Heyndrickxia acidicola: one gene and its partner. The protein of the gene in region 1 interacts with the protein of each later gene in a pairwise test. Links are inferred from orthologs where the notes say so. Each region holds a gene or a part of one and is shown in the gene's direction. Other genes may lie near its edges. The genes, in order: lpdA and odhB.

Region 1 (16,018 bases):
TTTGTTTTTTCATATAAGAAAGGAGCAAGCGTATCCGTAATTTCATTTTTAATTTCAGTCCATTGTGTTGTCTTACGCTCCATGACTTTATTCAAATGTTTCGTAATAATGGATTGAGCTTCGCTAATTAAGTCACCGGATTCACGCATGTACACAAATCCCCTTGAAATAATGTCAGGACCTGAAGCAATCTTAAACTCACTCATATTAATGGCCACAACTACAATGACTAATCCTTCTTCAGAAAGAATACGGCGATCGCGAAGAACGATGTTGCCGATGTCTCCAATTCCATTTCCGTCAATATAAACAGATCCAGAAGGAATTTTACCTGCCACCTGGGCGGTATGCTCGCTTAGTGCAAGCACTTCGCCATTGTCCATGATAAAGCAATTTTCTTCTGGTACACCACAGTCCATTGCCAGTTGGGAATGCATTCTTTGCATACGGAATTCACCATGGATCGGCATAAAAAATTTAGGTTTGATCAGTCGAAGCATAAGTTTCTGTTCCTGCTGGCCGCCATGGCCTGAAGTGTGAATGTCATTTAATGGTCCATGTATAACATCTGCGCCTGCTCTAAACAATAAATTAATGGTTCTGTTTACACTGATCGTATTTCCAGGTATCGGGGATGAGGAAAATACAACTGTATCCCCCGGCTGAATTTGTATTTGGCGGTGAGTGCCATTTGCGATACGAGAAAGAGCAGCCATTGGTTCACCCTGGCTTCCTGTACAAAGAATGGTTACCTTGTTTGCAGGTAGTCGATTAATTTGTTGTGCATCAATAAAGGTTTCCTTTGGACAGTTAATATAGCCGAGCTCATGACCAATTGAAATGGCAGCTTCCATGCTTCGGCCGAAGACAGCAACCTTGCGGCCGTGCATCACAGCTGCTTCTACTACTTGCTGCAGGCGGTGAATATTAGACGCGAATGTGGCGAAAATAACTCGGCCATCCACTTTTCTAAAAACGTCCTGAATGCTTTCTCCTACTCTGCGCTCCGACATTGTAAAGTGTGGAACCTCACTGTTTGTACTATCAGAAAGAAGGCACAGTACCCCTTCTTTTCCGATTTCAGCCATTTTGGTCAGGTTTGCAGGTTCTCCAACAGGTGTGAAATCAAATTTAAAATCTCCGGTGTGAACAATGTTCCCAGGAGGGGTTTTGACTACAATACCGTAAGAATCCGGAATGCTGTGGGTTGTTCTAAAGAAAGATACAGATGTTTTTCTGAATTTAATAATGTCATCTTCCTGAATTTCATGTAAAGTCGTTTGGCGAAGAAGGCCGTGTTCTTCCAGTTTATTTTTAATAAGTCCAAGAGCGAGTTTACCCCCGTAAATAGGGATATTTACCTGACGGAGTAAGTAAGGAATACCGCCTATATGGTCTTCATGTCCGTGGGTAATGAAAAGCCCTTTAATTTTATCTTCATTTTTAACTAAATAAGTATAATCAGGAATAACATAATCAATCCCTAATAGCTCGTCTTCCGGGAATTTTATACCGGCATCAATTAAAACGATTTCATCTTGAAATTGAACACCGTAAGTGTTTTTTCCGATTTCGCCAAGACCGCCCAAGGCAAAAACGGCTGTTTGATCATTTTTCACAAATTTCATAGATTATTTAATCTCCATTAATTTGAAATTTTCTTGTTGCATTTCATACTCCAGATATGGCCCTTGCAGCAGTTGAACAAATTCAATGTTAATTTCGCGGTCTTTTAAAGCAAGGCGCACATCCTTCTCTGAATTGGATTCCATGAAAATAGTTTGTGTTTTTTCACGGACTGGTACTTCTGTTTTACCTAATTGGTAATAAACTTTATAAATCATCTTTTTCTCTCCTTACTCCGTTGTCAAATGTAACTTTTTCTATTATATAAAAAGTTAACAACTTTTTCATGTTTTTTCAAAATAAGATTTAGGAATTAAAATAATATTATAGGGGAAGTTTATCGTATACTATAAAAAGTGAATCAATAGCATGTTTTCCCAATAAAGCTTATTTTAATCATTTCTCTGTTAAAAGGCTCTACTACAGATAAGTCTGAAGGAATGAAAAGCAGTTTTGGAGGGCAACAGCTTTATATAAGGCCTTGCGAATTCGAACAAAATACGGGTTCATCCCTTGTGCGAATATACGAAAAGCTGCAATTTAAGTGAAAACTGCATTTTATAAAGAATAATCCCTCAGAAGGAGGGATTTCTTATAGGTAAGAAAGTATAAATTAACCTATGTAGTCTCAGTCTAGCTTCAGCGCCTATCGGCTGGCGGAAGTTTGCGTTGCGTCTCCTCGTCAACATCTGGTTTCCTTTATAGCAGTCAACAACTGCGAAATCCGTACGCGGATAAATAGGCGCCTTTGCACTTTTCTTATTAGGCTATTAGTTTTTTCCTAAGTAACTCTTTCCACTGTTTAACAAGCTTTTTTTTCAGCTTTTTTAACACTGTGGGTCACTTCCTTCTTTTATTTTAATCAAATGTCAGCATTTATACAAGACGGCCAGATAATTCTTGTACATATTATATGTAAAAGCGATTTTATTCTTCGTGGTTTATTCTGGAAAATATACAAATGATTTGACAAGCTATACGGAAAGATATAGGGTATTTTCCGTATAGCAGTATAGAAATACAGCTTAGAATTAAAAATGATAAGAAATTAAGGAGCTTTAGAATGAAAAAAAAGATTGTTTTTTTTGATATAGACGGAACTTTGTTAGACCATGAAAAGAATTTGCCTGATTCAACTCGAAAGGCTGTAAAAACCCTTCAGCAAAATGGTGTTTTTGTTGCAATTGCAACAGGAAGAGCACCATTTATGTTTAAGTACTTAAGAGAGGAACTAGATATTGATTCCTATGTGAGCTTTAATGGACAGTACGTTGTTTTTGAAAATAAGGTGATCTTTCAAAACCCTATGAATACGGAAAAACTTGAAGATTTGTTGGGTATAGCTACAAAAGACGGTTATCCGCTGGTTTATTTAAATGAAGAGACTATGAAAGCAAATATCGAACATCATCCTTTTATTGAGGAGAGTATGGGCAGCCTGAAGTTTATTCATCCTGAAGTGGACGAAGATTTTTACAGAAAAAAAGATATTTTTCAATCGCTGCTTTTCTGTAAAGCTGAGGATGAGGCAAAGTACATAGAGGAATTTAAAGAAGACTTCCACTTTATTAGGTGGCACCCGTATTCTACTGATATTATTCCAAAGGGCGGGTCAAAAGCAGAAGGAATCAAGCAAATGATCTCTAAATTAGGTTTCAAGCTGGAGGATGTCTATGCTTTTGGCGACGGATTAAATGATATTGAAATGCTTAATGCTGTGGGTACTGGGGTAGCTATGGGGAATGCTCCCGATATCGTGAAGCAAAGTGCAGATGTTATTACAGAAGATGTCGGAGAAGACGGTTTATACAAAGGACTTAAGTCTTTAAATCTAATATAGGCTGTTTTTGCATATAGTGTATATTTTTGTCAAATAACAGCAACGTTACGAAAAAGAGCCTTAATAAAAAGCAATATGTAAATTATCTATTTAAAATCCGGGTCAGATACCCGGATTTTTTAAAAGAAAGTATAGAGTTTATTTATTGGCTCAGTTAAAGATCAATGTTGATTTTTAACACAGCCTATTTATTAAATCATTATTTAACAAATGTAGTCTCTGTCTAGCTCCGTACGGTGATGAGCAAGGCGCTTGCGCTTTTCTTACCGTTCAACAACTGCTGCGTGATCCGGCACAGAAAACGGATCCTCTTTATTAATATGGTCATAAAACATTACGCCTTGTAAATGGTCAATTTCATGCTGGAAAACAATGCCGATAAGTCCCTTAAGCTGTAGCTTTATTTCTTTTCCGATTATGTCGTTCCCTAAAACTTTAATTTTAGAATATCGCGGGACGTAACCTGGAATGATTTCAGGTACTGATAGACAGCCTTCACCTGTATTTAAATAGGATATTTCAGAGGAATGCTTGATAATTTTAGGGTTGAACATTGCAAAGCTTTTTAAGCGTCCATTCTCATCCTTTGTTTGAACTGCAATCATTTTCTTAGAAATATTAATTTGAGGAGCGGCAATGCCAACACCGGGGCGTAAATCATATTGCTCAGCTATCTGAGGATTTTGACTGTTTTGGACGTACTCAAGCAAACTTTTAAGAATGCCCTGATCCTGCTCACAAGGAGGCATGGGCACATCTTCAGCAATCTTTCGCAATGTTGGATGGCCGTCCCGTATAATATCTCTCATGGTAATCATAAATATTTCCCCCCATTTAAGCCTTATTAGTGTATAGAATATCAAAAAAGGGTTGTTTGAAAAAGGCTGTTTTCTCATAGATTGCTGCTTTACGTACAAAAAATCATTCCGTATGGGGTCTGTCTTCATTGCATCTTTTCGTGTGCTATTCCCAAGTTTAATACTGAAAAATATATATTAAATGATATTACTGTGTCCTATAGCAACAAAGTTAAGAAAGCGCCAAGGGGCAAATTTGATTAGCATTTTCATTTCAGATAAAAGTTCTAAAACAACAGAGTCCATTAACAAAGGCTCTTGTTTTAAATGGGAAAAATAAAAATAATTTCGAATAAATGGTCATATATTTTTTGAAAATGCATAGTATTCTCCTAAGAAGCTTTAAGCACTTAAAATTTGGACAAGATGCAGGAACTGAGCTAATTTAGAATTTGAATTTATACTCGTATATGAAGTCAGTTTCGAAAAGAGGGTATATCGTGGTCATTATTCGGATTAGTATTCTTTGCTTTTTTGCAGCAATCATTTTAGCGGGATGCCAGAATGTTACCCCGGAGGAAAAGGTTTATCGTATTCTGGAGGAATCAATGCAGAAGGAAAAAACCTTCGAACAGCAGCAAGAGCCACTAAAAGAAATGGAATCGCAAGAAAGTGTTCTGTTTAAAGAAATTATGGATGCAGGAATGAAAAATGAAAAAAGGGTAAGTGCATTGTCAAGGGCTGCCTTAAGCAATCTTCAGAAGCGCAAAGTGCTAATGAGTAAAGAGCAGGTTTCTATCCTTGCTTCAAAAAGAGAATTTGACAAAATAAAAGACCCGCTTTCCAAAATTAACAACATTAAAAGAAAAAAAGAAGTTACAGAACTCTATCAAACAATGGAAGAACGGTATAAAATTCATAATCACCTCTTTGATTCCTACAAAAAAGGTCTTTATCTTGATGAAAATGTATATAAAATGCTTTTAAATAAGTCCTTAAATATTGATTTGTTTGAAAAGCAGATTGATAAAACAAATGTAGCATTCGCAGTAGTGATGAAATCGAATGAGGATTTTAATGCAAAAACACAATTGTTTAATAATGAAAAACAAAGTTTTTATAAAAATGCTGGATTAAACATGAGTCAGGGAGAATAGAAAATTCATTTTTCCAACCCCAGAAAAGAAATCGTTTTCTTTTCTGGGGCGTTTTATTTTGTAACTGTTTTCATGAATATATAACAGTTGAGATTTTACACTAGTACAGATAGTAATACAGAGGAGAGATTTTTAGCGAAAAAGTAAAGAAAAAGGAGTCTTTATGAATTGACGGACCCAAAATATTCAGGTACTCTAATTATGTTGTGAATATTATTGTATTAGTTTAATAGGTGATTTGATTGATACAGTTTAATCGATAAAAGATTTGAAAATTTTTCGTTTGCTTTTTATATAATAGTGGAAAAATGTAGTGGTAAATGCATGAATCATTTCGATTAACGGGATTTGCCGTGGTAGCCGCAATGTAATTTGGGCATCCTATTTTTTGTATGTAATCAATCATCAATATATTTATGAGGGAAAGGATCGGTGGCTTCAATGGCTTCTAAAACGAAGAAGGCACAATTCGATGCGAAAAAAACGCTCGAAACGATTGAAGAACAATTTGAGATGTTCCAAATCTTAAATGAAGAAGGCGAAATTGTAAATGAATCTGAAATGCCAAATCTTTCAGATGAACAGCTTCAAGAATTAATGCGCCGGATGGTTTATACAAGAATTCTAGATCAGCGTTCAATCTCCTTAAACCGCCAAGGGCGTTTAGGTTTCTATGCTCCAACAGCTGGACAAGAGGCATCTCAGCTGGCTTCACACTTTGCATTGGAAAGTGATGATTTTATTTTACCTGGCTACCGGGATGTTCCACAGTTAATCTGGCACGGCCTTCCATTATACCAGGCCTTTTTATGGTCCAGAGGACATTATCAAGGAATGCAGCTTCCTGAGGGTTTAAACATTCTGCCGCCGCAAATTATTATTGGTGCGCAATATGTTCAAACTGCTGGTGTAGCCTTAGGTATTAAAAAACGCGGCAAAAATACAGTTGCCATTACATATACAGGAGACGGCGGATCTTCTCAAGGGGACTTCTACGAAGGTATTAACTTTGCCGGCGCATATAAAGCACCTGCTATTTTTATCGTTCAAAATAACCAGTTTGCTATTTCAACTCCTCGTGAAAAACAAACAGCAGCACGAACAATTGCTCAAAAAGCAGTTGCTGCAGGAATCCCAGGTGTGTTAGTTGACGGAATGGATGCGCTGGCAGTGTATGCAGCAGTGCGTGATGCTCGTGATCGTGCTGTAAATGGAGAGGGACCTACCCTTATTGAAACTGTATGCTACCGTTACGGCCCTCACACCATGTCAGGAGATGATCCTACCCGTTATCGTACTGCAGATGTAGATAATGAGTGGGAGAAAAAAGATCCTTTGGTTCGTTTCCGTAAATTCCTCGAGGCAAAAGGCCTATGGAATGAAGAGAAAGAAAACGAAGTAATTGAACAGGCAAAAGAAGATATTAAAGAAGCGATTAAAAAAGCTGACCAGGCACCAAAACAAAAGGTATCTGACCTTATTTCAATTATGGCGGAAGAGCTTCCGTATAATTTAAAAGAGCAGCTTGAAATATACAAAGCAAAGGAGTCGAAATAAGCCATGGCGCAATTAACAATGATTCAAGCAATTACTGACGCGTTACGTACAGAATTAAAAAATGATGAAAACGTGTTAGTATTCGGTGAAGATGTTGGCGTTAACGGCGGCGTATTCCGTGCGACAGAAGGTCTTCACAAAGAATTCGGTGAAGAGCGTGTATTCGACACGCCTCTTGCAGAATCAGGTATCGGCGGTCTTGCAATCGGTCTTGCTCTCGAAGGCTACCGTCCCGTTCCTGAAATTCAATTCTTTGGTTTTGTATATGAAGTTATGGATTCCATTGCTGCCCAAATGGCGCGTTACCGTTTCCGTACAGGCGGACATTATGAAATGCCGATTACAATTCGTGCACCATTTGGAGGAGGAGTACATACTCCAGAGCTTCACGCCGACAGTTTAGAAGGGCTTATGGCACAAACTCCAGGGTTGAAGGTGGTTATTCCATCCACACCTTACGAGGCAAAGGGTTTGTTAATTTCAGCAATTCGTGATCAAAGTCCGGTTGTTTTCCTTGAGCATATGAAATTATACCGTTCCTTCCGCCAAGAGGTGCCGGAAGAAGAATATACGATTCCTCTTGGAAAAGCGGATGTAAAGCGTGAAGGTAAAGATATTTCTATCATTGCCTATGGCGCAATGGTTCACGAGTCATTAAAAGCAGCAGAAGAGCTTGAAAAAGAAGGGTACTCTGCTGAAGTGATCGACTTAAGAACAGTAAGCCCTCTTGATATTGATACGATTGTCGCTTCTGTGGAAAAAACAAATCGTGCAATCGTTGTGCAGGAAGCACAAAAACAGGCTGGAATTGCTGCGAATGTGGTAGCTGAAATCAATGAAAGGGCTATTTTAAGCCTTGAGGCACCTGTACTTCGTGTTGCTGCTGCAGATACTGTTTATCCTTTCTCACAAGCTGAAACAGTTTGGCTTCCTAACTATAAAGATATTCTTGAAACAGCTAAAAAAGTTCTTACTTTTTAATTAAATACAATTGACTAAAAACGAGGGACCTGTTCAGATGAGCTTAGGCCTGACTGATTGATTCCTTTCAGGCAAGTCTCACTATATGGCTGGTTTATAAAGTAATAAGCAGGGTATGTAAAGTACTTGGCTTATGGAAGATTAAACTGAAGTCCCTCGTTCTTCTTTTTCAGTTTGGCTCTGCTAAGGCACAATGTTGATTTTGACTCAAAGGTGAGTGAAAATCAGCAGGCAAAATGAACGGAGCTTTCGTTAAATAATTTTAATGTTATAGGAGGGCGAAAACCTTGTCATTCGAATTTAGATTGCCAGATATCGGTGAAGGTATCCATGAGGGTGAAATTGTTAAATGGTTTGTAAAACCAGGCGATAAAGTGGATGAAGATGATGTACTATGTGAAGTACAAAATGATAAATCCGTTGTGGAGATTCCATCACCTGTTGCAGGTACGGTTGAAGATGTACTTGTGGCTGAGGGAACGGTTGCAGTTGTAGGTGACGTACTGGTTAAATTTGATGCACCAGGATATGAAAACCTTCAATTTAAAGGTGACCATGGTTCTGACGAGAGGGAAGAGCCAAAACAAGAAGAAAAAGCACCAGCTGAAGCAGCTAAAGAAGCGGTACAGCCTGAAGCAACATCTCAGGAATCAGTAAAGCCTGCTGAAGAAGCAGATCCAAACCGCAGAGTTATTGCCATGCCTTCAGTTAGAAAATATGCGCGTGAAAAAGGTGTGGACATTCGTTTGGTTGCAGGTTCCGGAGATAATGGGCGTGTAACAAAAGAAGACATCAATGCCTTTGTAAATGGTGGAGGAAAAGAACAAGCTCCAGCTGAAAATGCTGCAGCAGCAGCTCAAAAAACAGCACCTGAGACGGCGGCAGCTCCGACTCCAGCACCAATCCCAGAAGGCGAATTCCCTGAAACACGTGAGAAAATGAGCGGTATTAGAAAAGCCATTGCCAAAGCTATGGTAAATTCTAAACATACAGCTCCTCATGTTACATTAATGGATGAAGTGGATGTTACAAAACTCGTTGCACATCGTAAGAAATTTAAAGAAGTTGCTGCAGCTAAAGGCATTAAGCTTACTTTCTTACCTTATGTTGTAAAAGCATTGGTAAGTGCACTGCGTGAATATCCAGCTTTAAATACTTCCATCGATGATGCAAACGATGAAATTATTCATAAGCATTATTACAATATTGGAATTGCAGCTGATACAGATCGCGGCTTGCTGGTTCCTGTTGTGAAAAATGCCGATAGAAAATCCGTTTTCTCTGTTTCCAGTGAGATTAATGAACTAGCAGGCAAAGCACGAGATGGCAAATTGTCTGCCAATGAAATGAAGGGTGCATCTTGTACCATTTCCAATATCGGTTCTGCAGGAGGCCAATGGTTTACACCTGTCATCAACCATCCGGAAGTGGCTATATTGGGAATTGGTCGAATTGCTGAAAAACCTGTAGTAAAAAATGGTGAAATTGTGGTAGCACCTGTGTTAGCATTATCATTGAGCTTTGATCATCGAATGATTGATGGAGCAACTGCACAAAATGCACTAAACCACATCAAGCGTTTGCTGAACGATCCTGAATTATTACTTATGGAGGCGTAAACAAATGGTAGTAGGAGATTTTCCAATTGAAACAGATACTATAGTAATTGGAGCGGGACCAGGGGGATATGTTGCGGCGATCCGTGCTGCACAATTAGGACAAAAGGTAACAATTGTCGAAAAAGAAAATGTCGGCGGTGTTTGCTTAAATGTAGGATGTATTCCTTCAAAAGCATTAATATCAGCTGCTCATAAATACGAAACAGCAAAGCATTCCGACGATATCGGGATTACGGCTGAAAATGTAAAAGTTGACTTTTCAAAGGTACAAGAGTGGAAGGCAAGTGTCGTAAATAAATTAACAAGCGGTGTTGATGGTCTTTTGAAAGGAAATAAAGTCAACATTGTAAAAGGAGAAGCATATTTCGTTGATGCAAATACTCTCCGTGTTATGGACGATAAGTCAGCTCAAACCTATACATTCAAAAATGCTATCATTGCAACAGGATCACGACCAATCGAGCTTCCTACATTTAAATATACAAAGCGTGTAATTAATTCAACTGGGGCTCTTGCGCTTGAAGAAATTCCTGAGAAGCTTGTAGTCATTGGCGGCGGCTATATTGGCGTAGAACTTGGAACTGCCTATGCAAACTTTGGCACTCAAGTAACAATTCTTGAAGGCGGCAAAGAAATTTTGGGAACGGCTTACGAAAAGCAAATGACTTCACTTGTTTCCCGTAACCTTAAGAAAAAAGGCGTGGATATTGTAACAAATGCCTTAGCTAAAGGCGTAGAGGAAAGCGATAATGGAGTAGTTGTAAAATACGAAGTAAAAGGCGAAGAAAAAACAGTTGAAGCAGATTACGTTCTTGTCACAGTAGGACGCCGACCAAATACGGATGAACTCGGCCTTGAACAAGCTGGTGTTGAATTAACAGAACGTGGTCTTGTGAAAATTGATAAGCAGTGCCGTACGAATGTCTCCAGCATTTTTGCTATCGGTGATATTGTAGAAGGACCTGCATTAGCTCATAAAGCATCCTATGAAGGAAAAATTGCAGCTGAAGCTATTTCTGGCCATCCATCTGAAATTGATTATCTAGGAATTCCTGCTGTGGTCTTTTCTGAACCTGAACTGGCATCAGTTGGTTATACAGAAGCACAAGCAAAAGAAGAAGGAATTGAAGTAGTTACTGCTAAATTCCCATTCGGCGCAAATGGACGTGCCTTAGCTCTTAACAGTACAGACGGATTCCTTAAACTTGTTACAAGAAAAGAAGATGGTCTGGTTATTGGGGGGCAAATTGCTGGAGCAAACGCATCTGATATGATTGCAGAATTAGGCCTTGCTGTTGAAGCGGGTATGACCGCAGAGGATATTGCCATGACAATCCATGCTCATCCAACATTAGGCGAGATTACAATGGAAGCTGCTGAGGTAGCTCTAGGTTCACCTATTCACATTTTGAAATAAGCTTATACTATTAATGAAAAAGGCATTTTTGTTCTATTGAACAAGGATGCCTTTTTATTTTTATGCTGATTTTTAACTCGTTTGCTTGATTTTTCGAGTGGGTGAATTTGATACTTTTGGAGGTAATCCCTTTGTAAAAGTTCTTTGTCTAGTGGATGAAGTCAACTTTGGAGGAAGTAACCAGTGGGTAGAGTACTCCAAGGGGAGGATGAAGGCCCTTAGGGGAAGGTAGCAAATAGTTAGAGTCCTTTACAGTTGGGATGAATCCCATTTTGTGTTTCGACACCCTAAAGGACGGTCTTCATGACTTTTTTGTAATGAGCATAATAAACATTTTAACTATCAGTCGAGGCTTTCAATCTGCGCTTTGTTAAACAATTGTATTCCGCGTAGATTTGTCCAGTTTAATGCCTCCAGAGGTCTAGCCAAGCCGTTCATAAGAAGTAAGGACGCCTCATATGCCTGACTCGATGATCAAGCCTTCTCAGCTCTTTAATCTTCAGTTTATGCGCTTTCGTCTTAAGAGCCATAAGATAAGCAGTCAGAGAGCTTAAAGAGCAAACCTCTCTGACTGCGCGTCATTTGCTAGCAACCTATAATCAGACGCCATCCGTTTTTGTAAAAAAAATACAGGTTTTAAAAACTTCTTGCTAGTGCATATATTAATAAGAAAATGAAGTCATTCATTAAATGATGGTGAGAAGATGAAAAAATATGTCGCCTTTATATTTCAATTGATGATTTGGAGCGGGTTTAAATTAGCGGAATGGTTATCACATAGGGATCATACAGTTTACAAAGTGCTGATGTTTGCAGCTTTTTTCTACTTAGCCTTTTTATTAGCCAGAAGTATTTTGAAGTCCAATCGTCAGACACTTGTTATTACCGGTGCAAGCTTAGCCACATATGGATTGCTTCAATTATTTCTTCAGCAAGTATTGCCTCTGCCTATTTCATCATGATTGAAGTCTTTTTAAAAACGGGCTGTTATCAGCATAGATATCTTGCAGAGACTTATCATAATTGAAAATAGACACTAATTAATTTAATGTGACATACAATTTAGGCTTGAAATATTTAATGTGTTATATTATTATTAAAGAAACAAAATAAAACGCTTTCAAACGGGAGGGGAGTATACTGATGGGGATTATTGTCTGCCAATCATGTAATACTACAATTGACCATTTTGAAGATGAGAAAGTAACCATACTATATTCTAACTGCTGTACTTGTACGGATACGAAAGAAGAGGAATAGGGGACTTTTTAGGGAGAAGCGCCTTTTAAGGTGCTTCTGTTTTTTGAGGATTTGTAGATATGCTGGTTATATAATCTAATTCCTATTACACTAAAAAGCGGATGACAAAATCATCCGCTTTTTTAAAAATGCTAAACCTGTGAATATTGTTTCTTGTCTAGCTTCAGCGCCCCAATCGGCTATAGGATTTTTATGTCCCCTCAATAAGATAAGTCAACATCAGCTCGTGAACGGCCTCGCTGTGTTTCCTTTATCTCGATGGATGACTACGAAATCTGTACGCAGATGAGCAAGCTGCATGAACTTTAATTATTGAATTGCTTTATGTTCCTTAATGACCCGAAGTGTCTTTAATTCATAATCCTCAGGCCCCTGGACAGGAAGTCCTGCTTCTAAATTCTTTTGAATATAAATAAGATTATCTTCCGTGATAATCTCACCAGGAATAAAGATTGGGATGCCAGGAGGATAAACCATGACAAACTCCGCAATAATTCTTCCAACCGATTTCTCAATAGGAACTACTTCTGTTTCTGCATAGAATGCATCTCGCGGGGTTAATGCAAGCGAAGGGATGTCAGGCAGCAGAACTTCAATGTCAACCGTTCCTGCATAGTTGGAAAATTGCTTAGCCAGCTCTTCTAATGCTTGAACAAGAATATCAGCTTCTCTTTCGGTATCTCCAGGTGTAACTATGCACAACAGGTTATACAGGTCTGAAAGCTCTACTTCAATATTATAAGCTTCCCGAAGCCATTTTTCAGCATCATATCCTGTTATTCCAAGATCTTTAACCGATATAATCAATTTGGTTGGATCATAATCATAAGTTGATTTTGTTCCTAATATTTCTTCACCGACACAGTATAGGCGGTCAATTTTATTAATTCTTTTGCGGATAGACTGAGCCAGTTGAATAGTATCTTCTATCAATTTATGTCCTTCTGTAGCAAGCCGTTTTCTGGCTGCGTCTAATGATGCGAGAAGGATATAGGAGGTGGAAGTAGTCGTTAGCATGCTCAAAATGGTTTGGACATGTTTTGGCGATACAAGACCCTCGCGAACATTTAATATTGAGCTTTGTGTTAAGGAACCACCCAGCTTATGAACACTAGTAGCTGCCATATCTGCACCTGCTTGCATAGCTGAAACAGGAAGCTCCTCGTGAAAATGAATATGCACGCCGTGTGCTTCATCTACGAGTACAGGAACATGATAAGAATGAGCAATTTCAACAATCTGTTTTAAGTCTGCAGAGATACCAAAATAGGTTGGATTAATAACAAGTACTCCTTTGGCATCAGGGTTTTGTTCCAAGGCTTTAGAAACGGATTCTGTGGTAATTCCGTGTGATATTCCAAGCTTCGGATCAACCTCAGGATGTATAAACACAGGAATGGCTCCTGAAAAGACAATTGCCGACATGACAGATTTATGAACATTTCGAGGAACTATAATTTTATCTCCTGGTCCGCATACTGACATAACCATAGCGATAATAGCTCCACTTGTACCTTGAACAGAGAAAAAAGTATAATCAGCCCCAAATGCTTTAGCAGCCAATGCCTGTGCCTGCATAATCATTCCTTTTGGCTGATGAAGATCATCCAATGGTGCAATATTAATTAAATCAATTGATAGGGCATTCTCTCCAATAAATTCTCTGAACTCAGGATCCATTCCTGAGCCTTTTTTATGACCGGGTATATGAAACTGAACAGGGTTCTTTTTAGCGTGCTTTTTAAGTCCTGTAAACAGGGGAGTTTCAAATTGTGACAATAATTCTGCACCTCTTTTTCTGAGTAAAAGTTCTAATTCCATGAACATTATTATATAAGAATAATAATAAAGGATTATTCATAAATATGTTGATGGAAAATAATTGTAATAACTTATTTTGATGGCCGATGAACTGTTAAATATGATTGATGTGTCTGTGTTTTTTTAGATTTTTTAAAAAAAGGATCTGTAAATCGGCATACACCTGATTATTGTATAAAAACAGTATATTAATTCAAAGACATTTAAAAAAAGAAAACAAATGAATTATAGCATCTTACAATTCCCTTGCAAATAGTTTTTTCACCTAAAGAGGAATTAATTATGATAACATAGAAGTTACTTTTTAACAGGCTCTGTTCACTGCGATCTGATTTTAGCTAAGCCGTATGTTTTTTAGCGGGCAGTTAGGGAGACGACTCAGCGTTATTCTTGAGGGATTTCTAATATCGTCTCTAATCACCTCAGGGCTAATTTCTCTAAAAAATAGGGACCTTAAAAAAGGAGTGAGAAAGATGAAATGGAAAACACGTGTAACAGATTGTTTAAATATTAAATATCCCATAATTCAAGGCGGATTGGCCTATCTTGCGTATTCTGAACTTGCTGCCGCCGTTTCCAATGCTGGGGGACTTGGCCAAATTACTGCGATGTCGCTTGAATCACCGGAAGCTCTGCGACAAGAGATAAGGAAGGTGAAACGACTGACGGATAAGCCGTTTGGAGTTAACTATGCCATTGGTCAGCATGGGAGGCCTTTTGAAGACCTTCTAAATGTGGCAATTGAAGAAAAGGTGCCTGTAGTCTCTGTTACAGGTGGCAACCCTGCACCTTTTTTTAAACAAATGGAGGGAAGCAATGCAAAAAAATTGGTCCTTGTTGCCGCAAAACGGCAGGCTGTAAAAGCTGAAGAATTAGGGGCAGATGCTGTCATGGTTGTTGGACATGAAGGGGGAGGGCACCTTGGGAAAAATGACACGGGCACAATGGTTCTGATTCCTCAGGTTGCAGATGCAGTAAGGATTCCAGTGATTGCATCAGGAGGCATAGGAGACGGGAGAGGGTTCATGGCTGCACTTAGTTTGGGTGCGGAAGGTATTGAAATGGGGACACGTTTTATAGCGACGAAGGAATGTATTCATGCTGGAAATGCTTATAAGCAGGCTTTGCTGAATGGATCGGAAAATGATACGATTATTATTAAGCGTTCACTTGGAGCCCCTGCACGAGCCCTTCATAATAGTTGGACGGAGAAGATTGTGGACATCGAAAATCGCCAGGGTGGGTATGAAGAATTAAAAGATTACATAAGCGGGAAAGCTAATAAAAATTATATATATGATGATAATGTGGAGGGGGGATTTGCGTGGGCAGGCCAGGTGATGGGACTTATCCGTGATATCCCTTCCGTTGATGAATTAATTACCAGAATGATCATGCAGGCGGAACAGATTAGGGAGAAGTGGTCTGAATGATGGATGTTTCCCCCTTGATTATTGACAATAGGAAAGTGGTGAAAATATGGAATACCAATATCCATTTTCTATGGATTGGACTACGGAAGAAGTAGTGGATGTTATTCAATTTTATGAGGCAGTAGAGAAAGCGTATGAAAAAGGCATTGAAAGGGAAGAATTTTCAACAAAATACCGCCGCTTTAAAGAAATTGTCCCTGGCAAGGCGGAAGAAAAGAAATATGGCAATGAATTTGAAAAGGCAAGCGGATATTCCGCTTACCAGGTGGTAAAAAGAATGAAAGAAACTGACTCAGGCTCTGCAATAAAAAAGATAAAAATGTAAATGAGACCTCCCGTTTTTTGGGGGGTCTTTTACGTTTATGACAATTTATAAAGGGGTACTAAATTTACAAACGCACTATTAATTGTATCAACAAGTTCACTGCCATCTAAGCGTACTGCCTGCTCTCTGGGAATCTGGATGCCGCAAAGGATTTCTGCTTTTTTAACGGTCTGCAAACGACGGAA
Region 2 (15,889 bases), 1.1 Mb from region 1 along the record:
AATGCTGAAAACCGATCCGCAAGTATGGATGCAATTTTATCAAATTTCGCTTCAGTATGATTGCCTTGACAGAATCAGCAGCATCAAGGCACGAATGATGCTTTTATATGGCACACAAGCAGACTCCGTTAATTATCATGCTCGATTCTATCCGAATATCATCGATACGGAAATCATTTTTATTCCACATGCAGAACATCAGCTGCCAACAAGAAAATCATTGCAGGTCAACCAGTTTATTGACCAGTTTATTAAAAACCAAGAATTATTTAACGATAAAAATATTATGTAAACCAAATGAACAAAATGAAAAACAGTGTATGCAGGATACACTGTTTTTTTATGGCAGCTAAAGCATTCAACTGGAAGTAGCAGTTGTTTTTTTGTTAGGATCTGTTTCCGGTCTTACCGCTTTGAAGGTTAGGCCGCCCGCAATTAAGCATAGTACAGCAAAGATGATAAACAAAAGGGTGGGGTTATGATTCATGAAATAAGCCATTAAAGGAGGGCCTGCTGCTACACCGATATATCTCATCGAGCTGTAAAGGGAGGATATGGTTCCCCTGACTTCCTTTTCAATGGCTTGATTAATTAAGGCATCCAGGCATGGCAGGCTTGCCCCTATGCCTATCCCGCATATTAAAAAGACAATTAAAAGATAAATGAATTGGTCTGAAAAACTGACAGCCAGTGTAGAAATTCCAGTCAGTATAATGCTTGAAAACGTAATCCATTTCATTACAACCATGTTGTCGTTTATGACTTTTCCGGCGATAAACGAGGCAAGGCATAATGCAGCAAGAGGGATGGCTAACAAAAAGCCTTTTTTCACCCCGTGGAAATGATAATTGTCCTCAAGAACATTGGACAAATAGAAAAGGACGGCAAATAAAATAAGCATTAAAATCGCTCCAATGGCAAATACCGATAAAAGCCACTTGCTTTCAACATGAAAAACTTCCTTTGTATTCTTTAAAAATTCTTTAAAGGTTGTACCTTTTTCTTCTTTCGAAGGTTTTTTGACCAAAAAAATAATTGACAAAACGGAGATAAGGCAAAATACAGGAAACCCGAAGAAGGGTAGGAACCAAATAAATCCTGCCAAAAAAGATCCCAATATCGGACTTAGGACTTTTCCGAAGGTGTTAGAGGTTTCAATAATTCCGAGTGTAGAACTAACATCTTTATCTTTTTTGAACATATCGCCTACTAACGGAAGAACAATCGGTGCCCCTCCAGCGGCGCCAATTCCCTGTAAAATTCGTCCAGTCAAAATCAAACCATACGGGCTATCCATCTTCCATGACGCCCATCCGGAAAGAAGGCCTCCCAATCCTGCGATAATTAATGAAGGAATGATGACAATTTTTCTTCCGAACCTATCGGAAAGATAACCCGCAACTGGAATAAGGAATATGGCAACGACAGAAAAAACAGTTATAATATAGCTTGATTGCAGTCTGGAAATATCAAGCTTTTTTTCCATTAGGGGCAGGACGGGAATGAGCATGGAATTCCCCAATGTCATAATTAATGGAATGGAGGATAAAGCAACAATTGCCCAGCGCTTTTGATGGATTTCTGATTCTCCGCTGCCGTTTGTCTCTATCTGGGAGTCATTTTGTTTCATTGTCCTTTTTCCTTTCTGTGTTGTGTCTACATTTTAATATTTGCTGGTTTTAATTTTTTATTAAAAAATTTATTTTTTTGGAGGCTATGGAATGGAAATTATAAGCTTAAGTATTGGAATGCCAAAAGAAGTTGACTATAACGGCCTTATGGTAACTACAGGGATTCAAAAGAAGACTGTTCAAGAAGCAGTTCTAACAGTGGATGGATTTAATGAGGACGGGGTAGCGAATACAAATTTTCATGGTGGGCCCGATCGAGCTGTGTGCTTTTATCCGTTTGAACACTATAAACAGTGGGAGAGAGAATTCAATGTTCCATTTCATCCACCTGCTTTTGGCGAAAATCTGACGGTTACAGGCATGGTGGAACAGGATCTTTATATTGGTGACATTCTTCAGGTGGGAGAAACCATATTGCAAATTACACAGCCTCGTGTGCCATGCTCCACAATATCCTGGCAAAATAAAAATACTCTTTTATTAAAAAGATTGGTTCATACCTGTTTTACTGGATATTTTACAAGGGTGTTGCAGGAAGGAATCATTTTTTCGGATTCTAAGGTTGTTAAACTGGAAGAATCACCTAAGAAAATCACTGTTTTTAATGTCCTCCATACGTATATGCATGATGCAAGAAACAAGGAAGCCGTTGACTCGATCCTCGAGGTAGATACGCTTGCACCTGCAATGCGGCAAATGCTAGAAAAAAAACGTACTCCATCCAGCTAATTACAAAATGTTTACTCATCATTATTGTTTCATTGGCACTAGCGGGAATGCTCATTTAAAAGCAAATACAAAATTTAATGAATCACACAAAGTATGTAAGCATTTCTTTTTTACTCTGTTAAAGGACTCTATTATTTTTAAAAAGACGTATACGAGTGCCAATTTTTCAACAAAAGGCTTATTCGTAAACTTTGTTGCTAACGACACAAAGATGCATTGTAATAAAACTTGTGTATTATTTTGTGAACACATATTATATAGGTATCTTTTTGTACATACAGTATATTCTATTCAAAAACAACCTTAAACATGGCGGAAGATCTTGAAAATTGAGAAATTTTTCATTTTTAATGGAATTCTCATCTTATTTTCATGAGGATTTAGGAAACCTGAAGTAATATGGAAATGGCTGGTAAGAACGATTTTATCGTTGGCCCCAACCTTTACCCCCTTTTTATATTACTCATTATAAAGTTCCTTTTTTAAATCGGCCATGGAGCCGGTTTTTTTTTAGCCTGTTTTTATAGGTTTTTAATCCAATTCTCATTTGCCGTTGATATCATTTTGAAAATGCAATTGTAAACCATGCTATAAAAACTCCATTTTCTGTTTAAAATATAATGCCATAAAATTTTTAAAATGTCTCATTAACCCTTAAAATAAAAATAACTGAAGGGGATGATTCCCGATTTTAGTTAAACTTGGTTCTAAGCAGGTGATAGATAATGAAAAAGATACTTTTAGTTGAGGATGAAAAAAATCTGGCAAGATTTATTGAATTGGAATTAAAGCATGAGGGTTACGAAATCAAAGTGGCCTACGATGGACGTGAAGGATTAGAAGCTGGTATTAATGAACAATGGGATGTTATCCTATTGGACTTAATGCTTCCAAGCCTTAATGGACTTGAAGTATGCAGAAGGATAAGGGCTGAAAAAGAAACTCCTATTATTATGCTTACAGCCAGAGACAGCGTAATGGACAGGGTATCCGGACTTGACCACGGTGCAGATGATTATATCGTTAAGCCTTTTGCTATAGAGGAATTATTGGCGAGGCTGAGAGCGATTTTCAGAAGGATTGAAAGCAAGGATGTAAAGACAAGCTTCACCACTTTTACTTTCCGTGATCTTGTAGTTGAAAAAGAAAGCAGGGTTGTGAGAAAAGGAAATGAGATTATAGAAGTAACAAAAAGGGAATACGATCTTTTGCTCACATTGCTTGAAAACAAAAATATCGTGATGACGAGGGAAGCATTGTTGAATAAAGTGTGGGGTTATGAGACCGAAGTTGAAACAAATGTAGTAGATGTGTATATAAGGTATTTGCGGAATAAGATTGATACACAGGGTGAAGACAGCTATATTCAAACGGTTCGCGGAACCGGGTACGTGATGCGCGAATGAGTCATATACAAAAATGGGTTAAAAGAAGTTCTTTAAAAGTTAAATGGTCCATTGGTGCAAGTTCTGCCATCTTTATCACATTCTTCTTATTTAGCTGCCTTCAATACAATTTTATCAGTAAATGGCTTCTTCATGAGGAACAAACCAGTGTGAATGAAGTACTGGATGAATTGGAAAACAGGGGACCATTTATCACAATGGATGATTTATTGGACAGCAAGGATATCATTAAGCAGGTAATGGAGAAGGACCAAACCATTCGAATTCTGGATAAATCTGGAAAGGAGCTTCTGTCTGTAAAAAGCAAGGATTCTTCCCCATTTTATATCCCATTTCAGCCTGTTTCAAAGAATACCACCGTTTTAATTAAAACCGATAAAGATGAGATTTATGTAGGACGTGGACCTATTCATACGAGGAAATTCAGCGGTTATGTAGAAGTGGTCTATCCTTTATATACCTACCACCGCCTCATGCGCAATTTATTAGTTGTCATGGCATTTTTTGGTGCCATCTCTCTTGTATTGAGCGGCCTTTTTGGATTTATCATGGCTAAAAATTTTTTAAAGCCTTTGCAGAAGCTTGCTTCTGCCATGCAAAGCATACGGAAAAAAGGGTTTCAAGCCAGAATGGAGCCAAACGGTTCAAACGATGAGCTGGGGGACTTAACGAATATCTTTAATGAAATGATGGATAAAATCGAACTGTCCTTTATCCAGCAGAAACAATTCGTTGAAGATGCATCACATGAATTGCGTACACCCGTTCAGATTATGGAAGGGCATTTGAACCTATTGAATCGATGGGGCAAAAATAATCCAGATATACTGGAAGAATCCTTATCCGCCTCCTTGCAGGAATTGGATCGTATGAAAAAACTTGTACAGGAGCTATTGGACTTATCGAGGGCAGAGCAGCCGAACCAGATTATAAGGGATCAAAATACTAATGCATTGCACAAATTGCAGCAAATCATAAAAAACTTTGAACTTATTCATGAAGATTTTATTTTTAATTTGCATTGTGATCCCAAAATGGATACGGATGTAAAAATAAATGAAAACCATTTTGAACAAATTATGATTATCGTTCTGGATAATGCCGTTAAATATTCAGATGATGTTCAGAAGGTTAATATAACGCTTAAAGAGGAAAATCAATTCCTTCATATTGATATTCAAGATTATGGAGTCGGTATTCCTAGTGTGGATTTACCTAATATTTTCCATCGTTTCTACAGGGTTGATAAAGCTAGAAGCAGGGAAAAAGGAGGGAATGGACTGGGCCTTGCCATTGCCAAGCAAATTATTGAGAGTTATTCAGGCAAGGTTTACGCTAGGAGCAAGGTAGGGGAAGGAACCACAATTACCTTTATATTGCCGAAAATACGATAAAGCCGATGATGAACAATCATCGGCTTTTTTGTGCATCTTAAAAGGTAAGTAAGTCAGGCCATGGCTGAAAAAAAGGGATTTTTGTGCTTTAAAGCAAAAAATGGGTCAGGCCCCTAAATATTGGTTTGTCTGTTATCGTCTTTCCGATACATCTACTTCTGTGTATTGCATATCTGTATTTTTAGGCATTTTGATTTCCAATATACCATCCCTAAATTGTGCAGTGGTACCTTTTTTCTTTACAAGGCACGGCAAAGTAATAATTTGCCGTTCACCCTGGGAAGGTATATTTTCAAGAATTGCCTGATTTGAAGTGTGGAAGATTCGAATCTGTTTTGCCCATTCTTCCTCTTTTAATGGAACACGGACAAAAATATCATCAAACGTTTCAAAAACAGCGGCTTGAATTGTTTGCTGCTGAACTCCTCTAGTGTCCTCCATTTGCTGTTCACCTTGAGGCTGCTGTTGAAACATGGACGAGGCATTTTTCATTAGACCATCCTGATTAAAAAGGCCCTGCCATTGATCAGGCATCACTTGGGAGAGCATGTTTTGCACATGTTTTTCAATATCTTGAGGTTTGATTTGACCCATCCAGTTGGATGATTCCTTATTAAACGGGAACATATTCCAAGGAAACATGTGAATCCTCCCTTCTTAATGCATATAAACATTTAAAATAGTGTTAGAAAATTCCGATTCAATAAATGCGCAATTTAGAATTGCCGCTATTAATCATTTCAGTATATGCTTCATGAAAACGGAGTGTTCAATTAGACCGGGCTATAGAAAGAAAAGAGCACAGTTGATAAGGGAAAGTAACAAATAACAGCATGTGGAATATCATAACGGTAAAGTTGTAAGACGGGAAAAGATGATATGATGAGAACGGCTCAGTTAAATTTCTTTGTTGAAATCAACAGGTTATTTTAACAAAGACCACCATCATAATAAAATCCGCACCATTACTCATGAAAATTTGTCCTTACTCCCATAACGAGAAGGTAATTATTATTAACAGAGGTCAGTTTGGCTTGATGTTTCAAACTCGCAGAAATGATTATTTTAGGGTAGCCATTAGAAAAAAGAGAAATTTATCAGCAAAAGATTTTGATTTTGCTGGAATAAGTAGTAAGATAAATATGGAAATTTTTAATGATCTAAGAAGGCAGAGAGTAAGCGGTTCATTTTTCGACTATTTTGTCCAAATATATTCTCATGGATGTGGAAATAAGGGAAATGAGCAGCTGTTCATTCATTTTTTAAAAAAATAAGTTTTACACCTTTAACTTATTACATTACAGTGATAAAATTGTCATTGTAAGCGTTATAGCTTATCCTTTTTATTATCATTACATAATTTTCTTTTCTGCAATCGCTAATCTTTTTTCGACAATTATATTGCAGAAAAATATTAAGGCTTAATGGCTGGAGGTTTTTCAAGATGAATCAACAAGCATCAAGAGGATTCTGGGACCGATTTTCAGGCCCCAACCTTGGGTATGTCATGGAGGTTTACGAAAATTATTTAAATAGTCCTGATAGTGTAGATCCTGAAATGAGGGCGCTTTTTGAACAATGGGGAGCACCAGTAGTTTCAAACTCGTCTGAATCGACACACGGGCAAGCAGATGTATCTTTCCAACTGCCTGCAAATCCAACGATGACCAGCAAAATTGTTGCTGCAGTCAAGCTGGCCGACAATATCCGTGCATACGGTCATTTAGCCGCGGATATTTATCCTTTGAATGATCGTGAAAAGGATACCAGGCGGATTGAATTAAGTGAATTTGACCTGACTGAAGATGATTTAAAACAAATATCTCCTTCCTTTATCTGTCCAGATGCACCTGCTGAAGTGACAAATGGATTGGATGCGATTAATTACTTGAAAGAAATCTATACAAAGAAGCTCGCGTTTGAATTCGACCATGTTCATAACATTGAAGAAAAACACTGGCTTCTTCGTACTGTTGAATCTGGAAAAGTAAGCCCTTCCTTTAACAAAGACCAGAAGCTGAAGATTTTAAAAAGGCTGGCACAAGTGGAAGGTTTTGAGAAGTTTGTCCACCGGACGTTTGTAGGGCAAAAACGTTTCTCCATTGAAGGTCTTGATACTCTCGTTCCTTTAATGGAAGAATTAGTGAGCTCTGCTGTGCAAGCGGGTACAAAAACAGTGAATATCGGCATGGCACACAGAGGACGTCTGAATGTGCTTGCACATATCCTGGAAAAACCTTATGAACTCATTTTTGCTGAATTCCAGCATGCACCAAATAAAGATTTGATTCCTTCAGAGGGTTCGATTGGCATTACGTATGGCTGGACAGGCGATGTAAAATACCACTTAGGTGCTGATAGGCGTTCAAATCAGGAAAGCACTTTGAATGCTAGAATCGTATTGGCTAATAATCCTAGTCATTTGGAGGTTGCCAGCCCTATTGTCGAAGGTTATACTCGCGCTGCCCAGGATGATCGTACAAAAGCTGGTTACCCTGAACAGGATACAGAAAAGGCTTTTTCAATCAGTGTGCATGGAGATGCTGCTTTTCCTGGAGAGGGAGTAGTCGCTGAAACCCTTAACCTTGATCAGTTGGAAGGCTATAGCACTGGTGGTTCTGTTCATATCATTTCCAATAATATGATTGGATTTACTACAGAAAGCTATGATTCACGATCTACCAAATATGCTTCTGATACGGCAAAAGGATTTGAAATTCCAATAGTTCATGTAAACGCGGATGATCCCGAGGCTTGTATATCAGCTGCCATGTTTGCCTATGAGTACCGTAAGAGATTTAATAAGCATTTTATGATTGACTTAATAGGTTACCGCCGTTTTGGCCATAACGAAACAGATGAACCGATGACGACAAATCCAACCATGTATAACCGTATTCATAAGCATTTAACGGTTAAATCTCTCTATGCTGAGAAACTGATCAGCGAGGGAGTTATAAGCCAGGATGTGTTGAAACAGATTGACCAGGATATTGTCGATTCATTGCAAAAAGCGTATGATTTGGTACCTGGTAAGGAAGAAGATCCAGATATCACCATGAATCCTCCAGAATATGTCGTGAATGGCTTCCCTGAAATGAAAACATCCATTTCGGAAGAAGAATTGCGTCAGTTAAATTCAGAATTGGTCAATTGGCCAGAGGACTTTAATGTATTTAAAAAGTTGGGAAGAATCTTAAAACGCAGAGAAAACATCTTTAACGGAGAAATGAAGATTGAATGGGCACACGCAGAAGCACTAGCTTTTGGAGCTATTCTGCAGAGCGGCACCCCAATCCGTTTTACAGGACAGGATACGCAGCGTGGAACTTTTGCTCAGCGCAACCTCGTTCTTCATGATGAGAAAACAGGGGAAGAATATATTCCGCTACATCATATTAAAGATGCATGTGCTTCTTTTGCCATTTATAACAGTCCATTGACTGAGACTGCAGTTGTAGGTTTTGAGTATGGATACAATGTTTTTTCGCCTGAAACATTGGTCCTTTGGGAAGCGCAATTCGGAGACTTTGCCAACGTGGCTCAAGTAATGTTCGATCAGTTCATTTCTGCCGGCCGTGCAAAATGGGGGCAAAAATCAGGTCTTGTTATGCTGCTTCCACACGGATACGAAGGACAGGGACCAGAACATTCAAGTGCAAGGCTGGAAAGGTTCCTACAATTATCTGCTGAAAACAACTGGACAGTTGCAAATGTTTCAACTGCAGGACAGTATTTCCATATCCTGCGCAGGCAGGCTTCCATGCTTAAGGAAGAAGGAATTCGTCCGCTCGTAATCATGACACCAAAAAGCCTTCTGCGCCATCGCTTAGCATCTGTTGAACCAGAAGCCTTAACAGAAGGAAAATTCTTGCCGGTGGTTGAAGAATCGGGCTTAGGCTTGAAGAAGAATAAGGTAGAGAAAATTGTCCTTTGCAGTGGAAAGGTAGCCATTGATCTTGAAGAAAAAATTCAAGATCAAAAAGCTGAATTGGATTGGCTTCATGTATTAAGGGTAGAAGAATTATATCCATTCCCAGAGGAAGAAATTAAAGGCATTCTTTCACAATATCCAAACCTCAAGGAGCTTGTTTGGATGCAGGAAGAACCGCAAAATATGGGTGCTTGGACATTTGTGGATCCTTATCTTCGTGATATGGCTCCATCAGGTGTGACCCTCAATTATGCCGGACGTCCAAGAAGATCAAGCCCTTCTGTAGGAGATCCGCTTGTCCATAAGAAAGAGCAAGCTAAACTGTTGAATGATGCATTGGCGAGGTAACACTCATTGTAAAATAAATTGATAAATATAAAGGCTTTTGAATTAAGGGAGGATATCATCGTGGCTCAAATAAAAGTGCCTGAACTAGCAGAATCTATTACAGAAGGTACCATTGCTCAATGGTTAAAACAACCAGGCGATCAAGTCGAAAAAGGGGAATACATTGTCGAGCTAGAAACCGACAAGGTAAATGTTGAAGTGATTTCTGAAGAAGCAGGGGTAGTGCAAGAGCTTAAGTTTGAAGAAGGCGATACTGTTCAGGTAGGAGATGTAATTGCTGTTGTTTCCGAGGGGGGAGCTGCACCAGCACCTGTGGCTCAGGAGCCAAAATCGGAAGAACCAAAACAAGAAAGCCGGCCTGTGGAAGTGAAACAGGATGCTAAGTTTGACAAGGAAGAAATAGCTCCCGAAACAGACAAAAAGAATCGTCCGGTTGCTTCTCCGGCAGCACGCAAGCTTGCTAGAGAAAAAGGCATTGATTTAGGACAAGTTCCAACTATAGATCCTTTAGGCCGTGTAAGAAAACAAGATGTAGATGCTTATCAAAATCAGCCAAAACAAGAATCCAAATCTGCTGGCCAGTCAAAAGCTCCAGTTGCGGCTTCAGTGGAAGATGGTAAGCCTGTTGAACGTATCCGCATGTCTCGCAGACGCCAAACAATTGCAAAGCGTTTAGTTGAAGTGCAGCACAATACAGCGATGCTGACAACATTTAATGAAATTGATATGACCAACGTTATGGCTCTGCGTAAACGCAAAAAAGATAAATTCTACGAAGATCATGATGTTCGGTTAGGATTTATGTCCTTCTTTACAAAAGCAGTCGTAGCTGCATTGAAGAAGTATCCTTATGTAAACTCAGAAATTCAGGATAACGAATTAATCCTTAAAAAGTATTATGATATCGGTGTTGCTGTCTCAACTGAGGAAGGATTAATCGTACCAGTTGTCCGTGATTGCGATCGCAAAAATTTCGCTGAAATTGAAGGTGAAATCGGAGAACTTGCTAAGAAAGCACGTGATAATAAACTGGCTTTGAGCGATCTTCAAGGCGGAACTTTCACGATCACGAACGGTGGAGTATTTGGATCATTATTTTCTACTCCAATCATAAATGGCACGCAAGTAGGAATTTTAGGTATGCATACCATTCAAACACGTCCTGTTGCAATAGATGCAGAGCGTATGGAAAATCGCCCAATGATGTATGTTGCCTTGTCCTATGACCACCGAGTGATTGATGGAAAAGATGCTGTTGGTTTCTTAGTCACGGTTAAAAAGCTACTTGAAAATCCAGAAGATCTATTGTTGGAATCTTAAGGATTAGAAAGATAAAAGCAGTTTCTGGTTTCAGAGACTGCTTTTTTCCTGCCTTTTACATAAGGGAAAGAATTCTTCCCTTTGATCTATGAGCAAGACTGCTAACTTCAAAAAAAAACGTGTACTTTTGGAAGTACACGTTTTTTCTATTTACTTTAATTCAACTCATCATCGAATAACAATAGGATTTAAACCGCGCTTCCGAATTTCAGATTTTAACACTTCAATCCACTCATGATCTTGACCTTTATTTTTCGCGTCTCGATAGGCTGCTACCAACATTTCATTACTCATAATTTTCATGTTACAACCTCCTAGTGGAATTAATATTTTCTATATTTTTAAATAATAATACATTGTTTATTGAAAAAAGAAAAGGGTTTTTTGCAAAAAAATCAAAAAAATATTAATATTGTCGAAAAAAATAGAAAAAACGTAATGAAATTGTATTTGAATATTCGGAAATATATGTTAACTTAATTCTAGGGTATGCTGTTGTTTGAGACAGTGAGTAATGTTGAAAAGGAGATTTACATATGCCGGTACTATTAAATAAAACAATTGGGCAGCTTCTGGAGGAGAGGGCTGAACAACACGGTGATCGCGAAGCGGTAGTTTATGCAGATCGGAATCTTAGATGGAGCTATAAAGAATTCAATCAAATTTGCCGTACGGTGGCAAAAGGGTTAATGGGATTAGGGATAAAAAAAGGTGAGCATATTGCAATATGGTCTTCAAATAAACCCGAATGGCTCGAATGCCAATTCGGAACAGGCAAGATGGGAGCTGTTTTAGTCACAGTTAATACGGATTACCGTACAGCTGAATTAGAGTACCTCCTACGGCAATCTGATGCGACTACCATTATATTAATGGAGCAGTTTCGGAACGTGTCATATATTGAAATGCTCTATGAAATTTGTCCGGAAATAAGGACAAGTAAACCAGGGGAATTATCGTCTGAGAGACTGCCTTTATTAAAAAATATCATTATACTTGGTGAGCATGCATATCCAGGAACATATTGCTGGAACGATATTATTCATCTTGGTCAATTAGTAGAAGATAGCGAGCTGGATAAAAGACTTAATGACTTAAAACCTGAAGATGTGATCAATATGCAATATACCTCCGGAACCACAGGATTTCCTAAAGGAGTCATGCTCACTCATTATAACATTGTAAACAACGGCTTTAACATAGCAGAGTGCATGAAGTTAACGGAAATCGACCGACTTTGTATACCGGTCCCATTTTTCCACTGTTTTGGCTGTGTTCTCGGAACGATGGCCTGTGTATCTGTCGGAGCTGCCATGGTACCTATTCAAGAGTTCAGCCCTAAAGAAGTGCTGCAGGTGATACAGGATGAAAAATGTACAGCATTGCACGGTGTTCCTACTATGTTTATTGCAGAGCTTAATCTGCCAGATTTTAATAGCTATAATCTTTCTTCCCTCAGAACGGGCATAATGGCAGGTTCTAATTGTCCAATAGAAGTAATGAAAGATGTAATGAATAAAATGGGGGCAAATGAAATAACTATTGTATATGGTCAAACGGAATCTTCTCCCGGCATTACCCAAACACGGACGGATGATTCTATTGAAATAAAAGTGGAAACAGTGGGGCGTGCCTTGCCGTTGGTAGAAGTAAAAATTTGTGAACCCGGCACCAATAGAGAAGTGCTTTATGGCGTACAAGGAGAGCTCTGTACGAGAGGGTACCATGTGATGAAAGGTTATTATAATAACCCCCAAGCCACAAAAGAGGCAATTGACGAGGAAGGCTGGCTTCATACGGGAGATCTTGCGGTCATGGATGAAAACGGTTACTGCAGAATTACCGGAAGATTAAAAGATATGATTATTCGAGGGGGTGAGAATATTTATCCGCGTGAAATAGAGGAGTTTATCTATCAGCATCCAAAGGTACTCGATGTACAGGTAATTGGTGTTCCGGATGAAGTGTATGGAGAAGAGGTAATGGCTTGGATTATTCCGAAGCAGGGTGAAATTCTTTCGGTCCAGGATATTCGGGAGTATTGTGCTGGAAGAATTTCTAGACATAAGATTCCACGATTCATAGAATTTATAGATTCTTATCCTATGACAGCTTCTGGGAAAGTTCAAAAGTTTAAATTAAGAGTGGAATCAAAAAAGGTTTTGGCAAGATAATAGGTTTAATAACCAGCAGAAATATTAATTTAAGGATGGAAGATGCCAACAAGGACTGCCGGAGTGGATTACAAAAAAACTGATGAAGAGTACCTATTTAAAGTGATATAAATTTGGAAATTCCATTTCCAGTTGGTATTTAGAAGAAAACAATTTACTGACATTAAAGAGAATAATAAAAAATAGTCTGGTATTTTAACCAGACTATTTTTTGTTGTTTTTATTTCATAGAAATCCAGACACTCTTTACTTCTGTATAATTGTCTAATGCATACGAGCCCATTTCACGTCCAATACCAGATTGCTTATAACCGCCAAATGGAGAACCGGCATCAAAGACATTATAGCAGTTTACCCAAACTGTACCGGCACGAAGGCGGTTAGCAATATAGTGAGCGTTAGCAACATCTCTGGTCCACAGACCCGCAGCTAATCCGTATTCACTGTTGTTAGCACGGTCAATGACCTCATTTATATCATCATATGGAAGGGCAGCTATTACGGGCCCAAAAATTTCTTCTTTTGCAATCGTCATTTCATCCCGAACATCAGCAAAAATAGTCGGTTCTACGAAATACCCTTCTTCTCTAGGTCTCTTTCCGCCTGCTAGTAGCTCAGCCCCTTCACTTAACCCTTTTTCAATATAATGAAGTACACGGTTTTGCTGTTCGCTCGAAACAAGCGGCCCCATTTCGGTACCAGAGTCCAGGCCGGTACCCTGCTTTATGTTTTTAGCATGAGATGCCATGTCCGCAACAACATTATCAAAATGCTTTTTCTGGATAAAGACACGAGACCCTGCACAGCATACTTGGCCTTGGTTGAACATAACACCATTTAATGCTCCAGGAATGGCTTTCGTTAAATCAGCATCTGGCAAAATAATATTTGGTGATTTTCCCCCTAATTCCAAGGTAACCCTTTTCAGTGTTTTGGAAGAACGTTCCATAATCAGTTTTCCTACTTCAGTTGAGCCGGTAAAGGCAATTTTATCTACAAGAGGATGGTCAACCAGCGGCTGGCCGGCTGATTCTCCAAATCCAGGAACGATGTTGATGACCCCAGGAGGGAATCCCACTTCGTTTACTAATTCTGCTAAGTATAAAACGGAAAGAGGGGTTTGTTCGGCAGGCTTTAAGACGATTGTGCAGCCTGTTGCAAGAGCGGCACCCATCTTCCACATAGCCATTAATAATGGAAAATTCCATGGTATAATTTGACCAACAACTCCCACCGCTTCATGGCGTGTGTAGTTAAAAAATGGTCCGCTTACAGGAATGGTTTGACCGGTGATTTTTGTAGTCCAGCCTGCATAATACCTCATATGTTCGATAGCCAGAGGAATATCTGCATTGGCTGTTTCACGAATTGGCTTTCCGTTATCCAGCGTTTCCAACTGTGCGAGTGCTTCCTTATGTTCTTCCATAAGGTCTGCCAGCTTATACATCAATCTGCTCCGTGAGGCAGCACTCATTTTTGACCATTTTCCTTCATCGAATGCTTTCCGTGCTGCTTTAACCGCAAGGTCAATATCTTCTTTGCCAGCTTCGTAGAGGGTGGCTAAAACTTCTCCAGTTGCCGGATTAGGTGTTTGAAAGGTTTTTCCGGAGACACTTTCGACAAATTCACCATTAATAAAGAGTTTTTTCGTTCCCTGTAAAAACTTTTCTACTTTCTCGTTGATTTGAGCAGTTGCTTGATTCATCAAATATCCCCCTTAAGAAAAAGTAATGGAACAAAAGCAGCATTAACAGGATATGTAACAATCCTGTATTGATAACGCTTACAACAATATCCTACAGGTTAATGTTCTTGAATTCAACATAATTGTCTTAAATATTATGAAAATTTTTCGGGGAATTTTTTGTTTCTTCGACATAGTTTTATTCTTTAATTATTTTCAATAGGTAAAAAGAAGTGCTTTTTAGCTTTTTATTTTTTTTCTGGCATATTATAATGTAGGTGGATAGGTATAGTTCTGATATAAAAAGGGAAAAAACGAGGGGAATTAGATGATTAATGAGAGAATGGCCTTGAAAATGAGATTAGAACAATTAAATGGTGCAGAGATTCAAGTCATTAAAGAATTTCACCTGGAAAGGCAAAGCATATTTAAGAGATTGCGTGAACTTGATGAAACGAATTCAGATTTTGTTATCAAATTAGAGGATCTGACAAAAGAAAAAGAGGCTGCTAAAGAAGAAACAAAAACGGAAGATAGCCAGCTAAGAGAAAGAAAGTTGCGCATTGGACGGCCATCACGAAGAAGTAAATCCAGTAAGATGAGAGAAGCTGCTATCCGTATTTTAAAAGAACATCGCGAACCGTTAAAAGGCTCTCAGCTGCAAAAAATGATCGAAGAAACAACAGGTTTAAAAATCGCTAATATGACTACTTTTATGAAAACCGTGGAAAAGGCAGATGCAAATATTCAAAAGCCTTACCGTGGGTTGTATCAGTACATGGCGCAAAGATAAAAAGACAAAAAAAATCCGGAATCATTATCCGGATTTTTTTGTCTTTTTAATTCAAACTTCCTACTTATTTTTCGAACCTTTTACTTGGGCAGCAGGTTGTGTCTGGTAGAATTTTTTTGAAATGTAGGTTTGGATAACCAGAAATCCTCCACTTACAGTCCAGTAAAGCGGCAGGGCAGCAGGGGCACTAAATGAAACAAATAAAATCATAATTGGAGATAATAAACCAATAAATTTCATTTGTTTTTGCTGTTCTTCAGGCATTCCAAGCAATGAAATTCTGAATTGGAAGAAGTAGATGATTCCGGCAATAATCGCCATAGCAATGTCTGCTTTTCCAAGACTGAACCATAGGAAGGAATGGCTTGCAATTTCACTCGAACCACGAATAGCATAATAAAATCCCATTAAAATCGGCATTTGAATGACAACAGGAAGACATCCCATGTTAAGAGGATTTACACCGTGTTTACGAT

What was found.
Region 2: the proteins of lpdA (region 1) and odhB interact in binary tests that used the Escherichia coli proteins (3 or more experiments, as listed by UniProt). The link is inferred for Heyndrickxia acidicola from one-to-one orthologs.

Annotation. Positions count from the first base shown.
Region 1 is NZ_KV440953.1:1,860,383-1,876,400, reverse strand. Bases 8,796-11,787 are described here. They hold lpdA (dihydrolipoyl dehydrogenase), read left to right. Parts: upstream 8,796-9,581; coding sequence 9,582-10,994; downstream 10,995-11,787. Other genes in these bases: A5N88_RS08745 (hypothetical protein), read left to right, coding at 11,699-11,787; A5N88_RS08755 (dihydrolipoamide acetyltransferase family protein), read left to right, coding at 8,796-9,577. Also shown: rnjA (ribonuclease J1), read right to left, coding at 1-1,628; A5N88_RS08785 (DNA-dependent RNA polymerase subunit epsilon), read right to left, coding at 1,632-1,844; A5N88_RS08780 (Cof-type HAD-IIB family hydrolase), read left to right, coding at 2,690-3,466; def (peptide deformylase), read right to left, coding at 3,730-4,284; A5N88_RS08770 (YkyA family protein), read left to right, coding at 4,764-5,420; pdhA (pyruvate dehydrogenase (acetyl-transferring) E1 component subunit alpha), read left to right, coding at 5,862-6,977; A5N88_RS08760 (alpha-ketoacid dehydrogenase subunit beta), read left to right, coding at 6,981-7,958; more of A5N88_RS08755, read left to right, coding at 8,246-8,795; more of A5N88_RS08745, read left to right, coding at 11,788-11,956; A5N88_RS24260 (GapA-binding peptide SR1P), read left to right, coding at 12,138-12,254; A5N88_RS08740 (aminotransferase class I/II-fold pyridoxal phosphate-dependent enzyme), read right to left, coding at 12,564-14,033; A5N88_RS08735 (NAD(P)H-dependent flavin oxidoreductase), read left to right, coding at 14,549-15,508; A5N88_RS08730 (UPF0223 family protein), read left to right, coding at 15,555-15,833; A5N88_RS08725 (YktB family protein), read right to left, coding at 15,869-16,018. UniProt on the Escherichia coli protein: Lipoamide dehydrogenase is a component of the glycine cleavage system as well as of the alpha-ketoacid dehydrogenase complexes.
Region 2 is NZ_KV440953.1:787,434-803,322, forward strand. Bases 8,770-11,632 are described here. They hold odhB (2-oxoglutarate dehydrogenase complex dihydrolipoyllysine-residue succinyltransferase), read left to right. Parts: upstream 8,770-9,502; coding sequence 9,503-10,762; downstream 10,763-11,632. Other genes in these bases: A5N88_RS03705 (2-oxoglutarate dehydrogenase E1 component), read left to right, coding at 8,770-9,442; sda (sporulation histidine kinase inhibitor Sda), read right to left, coding at 10,931-11,065; A5N88_RS03720 (AMP-binding protein), read left to right, coding at 11,299-11,632. Also shown: A5N88_RS03670 (alpha/beta fold hydrolase), read left to right, coding at 1-292; A5N88_RS03675 (MFS transporter), read right to left, coding at 359-1,630; A5N88_RS03680 (MOSC domain-containing protein), read left to right, coding at 1,722-2,360; A5N88_RS03685 (response regulator transcription factor), read left to right, coding at 3,086-3,766; A5N88_RS03690 (HAMP domain-containing histidine kinase), read left to right, coding at 3,763-5,160; A5N88_RS03695 (Hsp20/alpha crystallin family protein), read right to left, coding at 5,293-5,802; more of A5N88_RS03705, read left to right, coding at 6,605-8,769; more of A5N88_RS03720, read left to right, coding at 11,633-12,936; A5N88_RS03725 (aldehyde dehydrogenase family protein), read right to left, coding at 13,157-14,641; A5N88_RS03730 (Rok-like winged helix domain-containing protein), read left to right, coding at 14,976-15,413; membrane protein insertase YidC, read right to left, coding at 15,474-15,889. UniProt on the Escherichia coli protein: E2 component of the 2-oxoglutarate dehydrogenase (OGDH) complex which catalyzes the second step in the conversion of 2-oxoglutarate to succinyl-CoA and CO(2).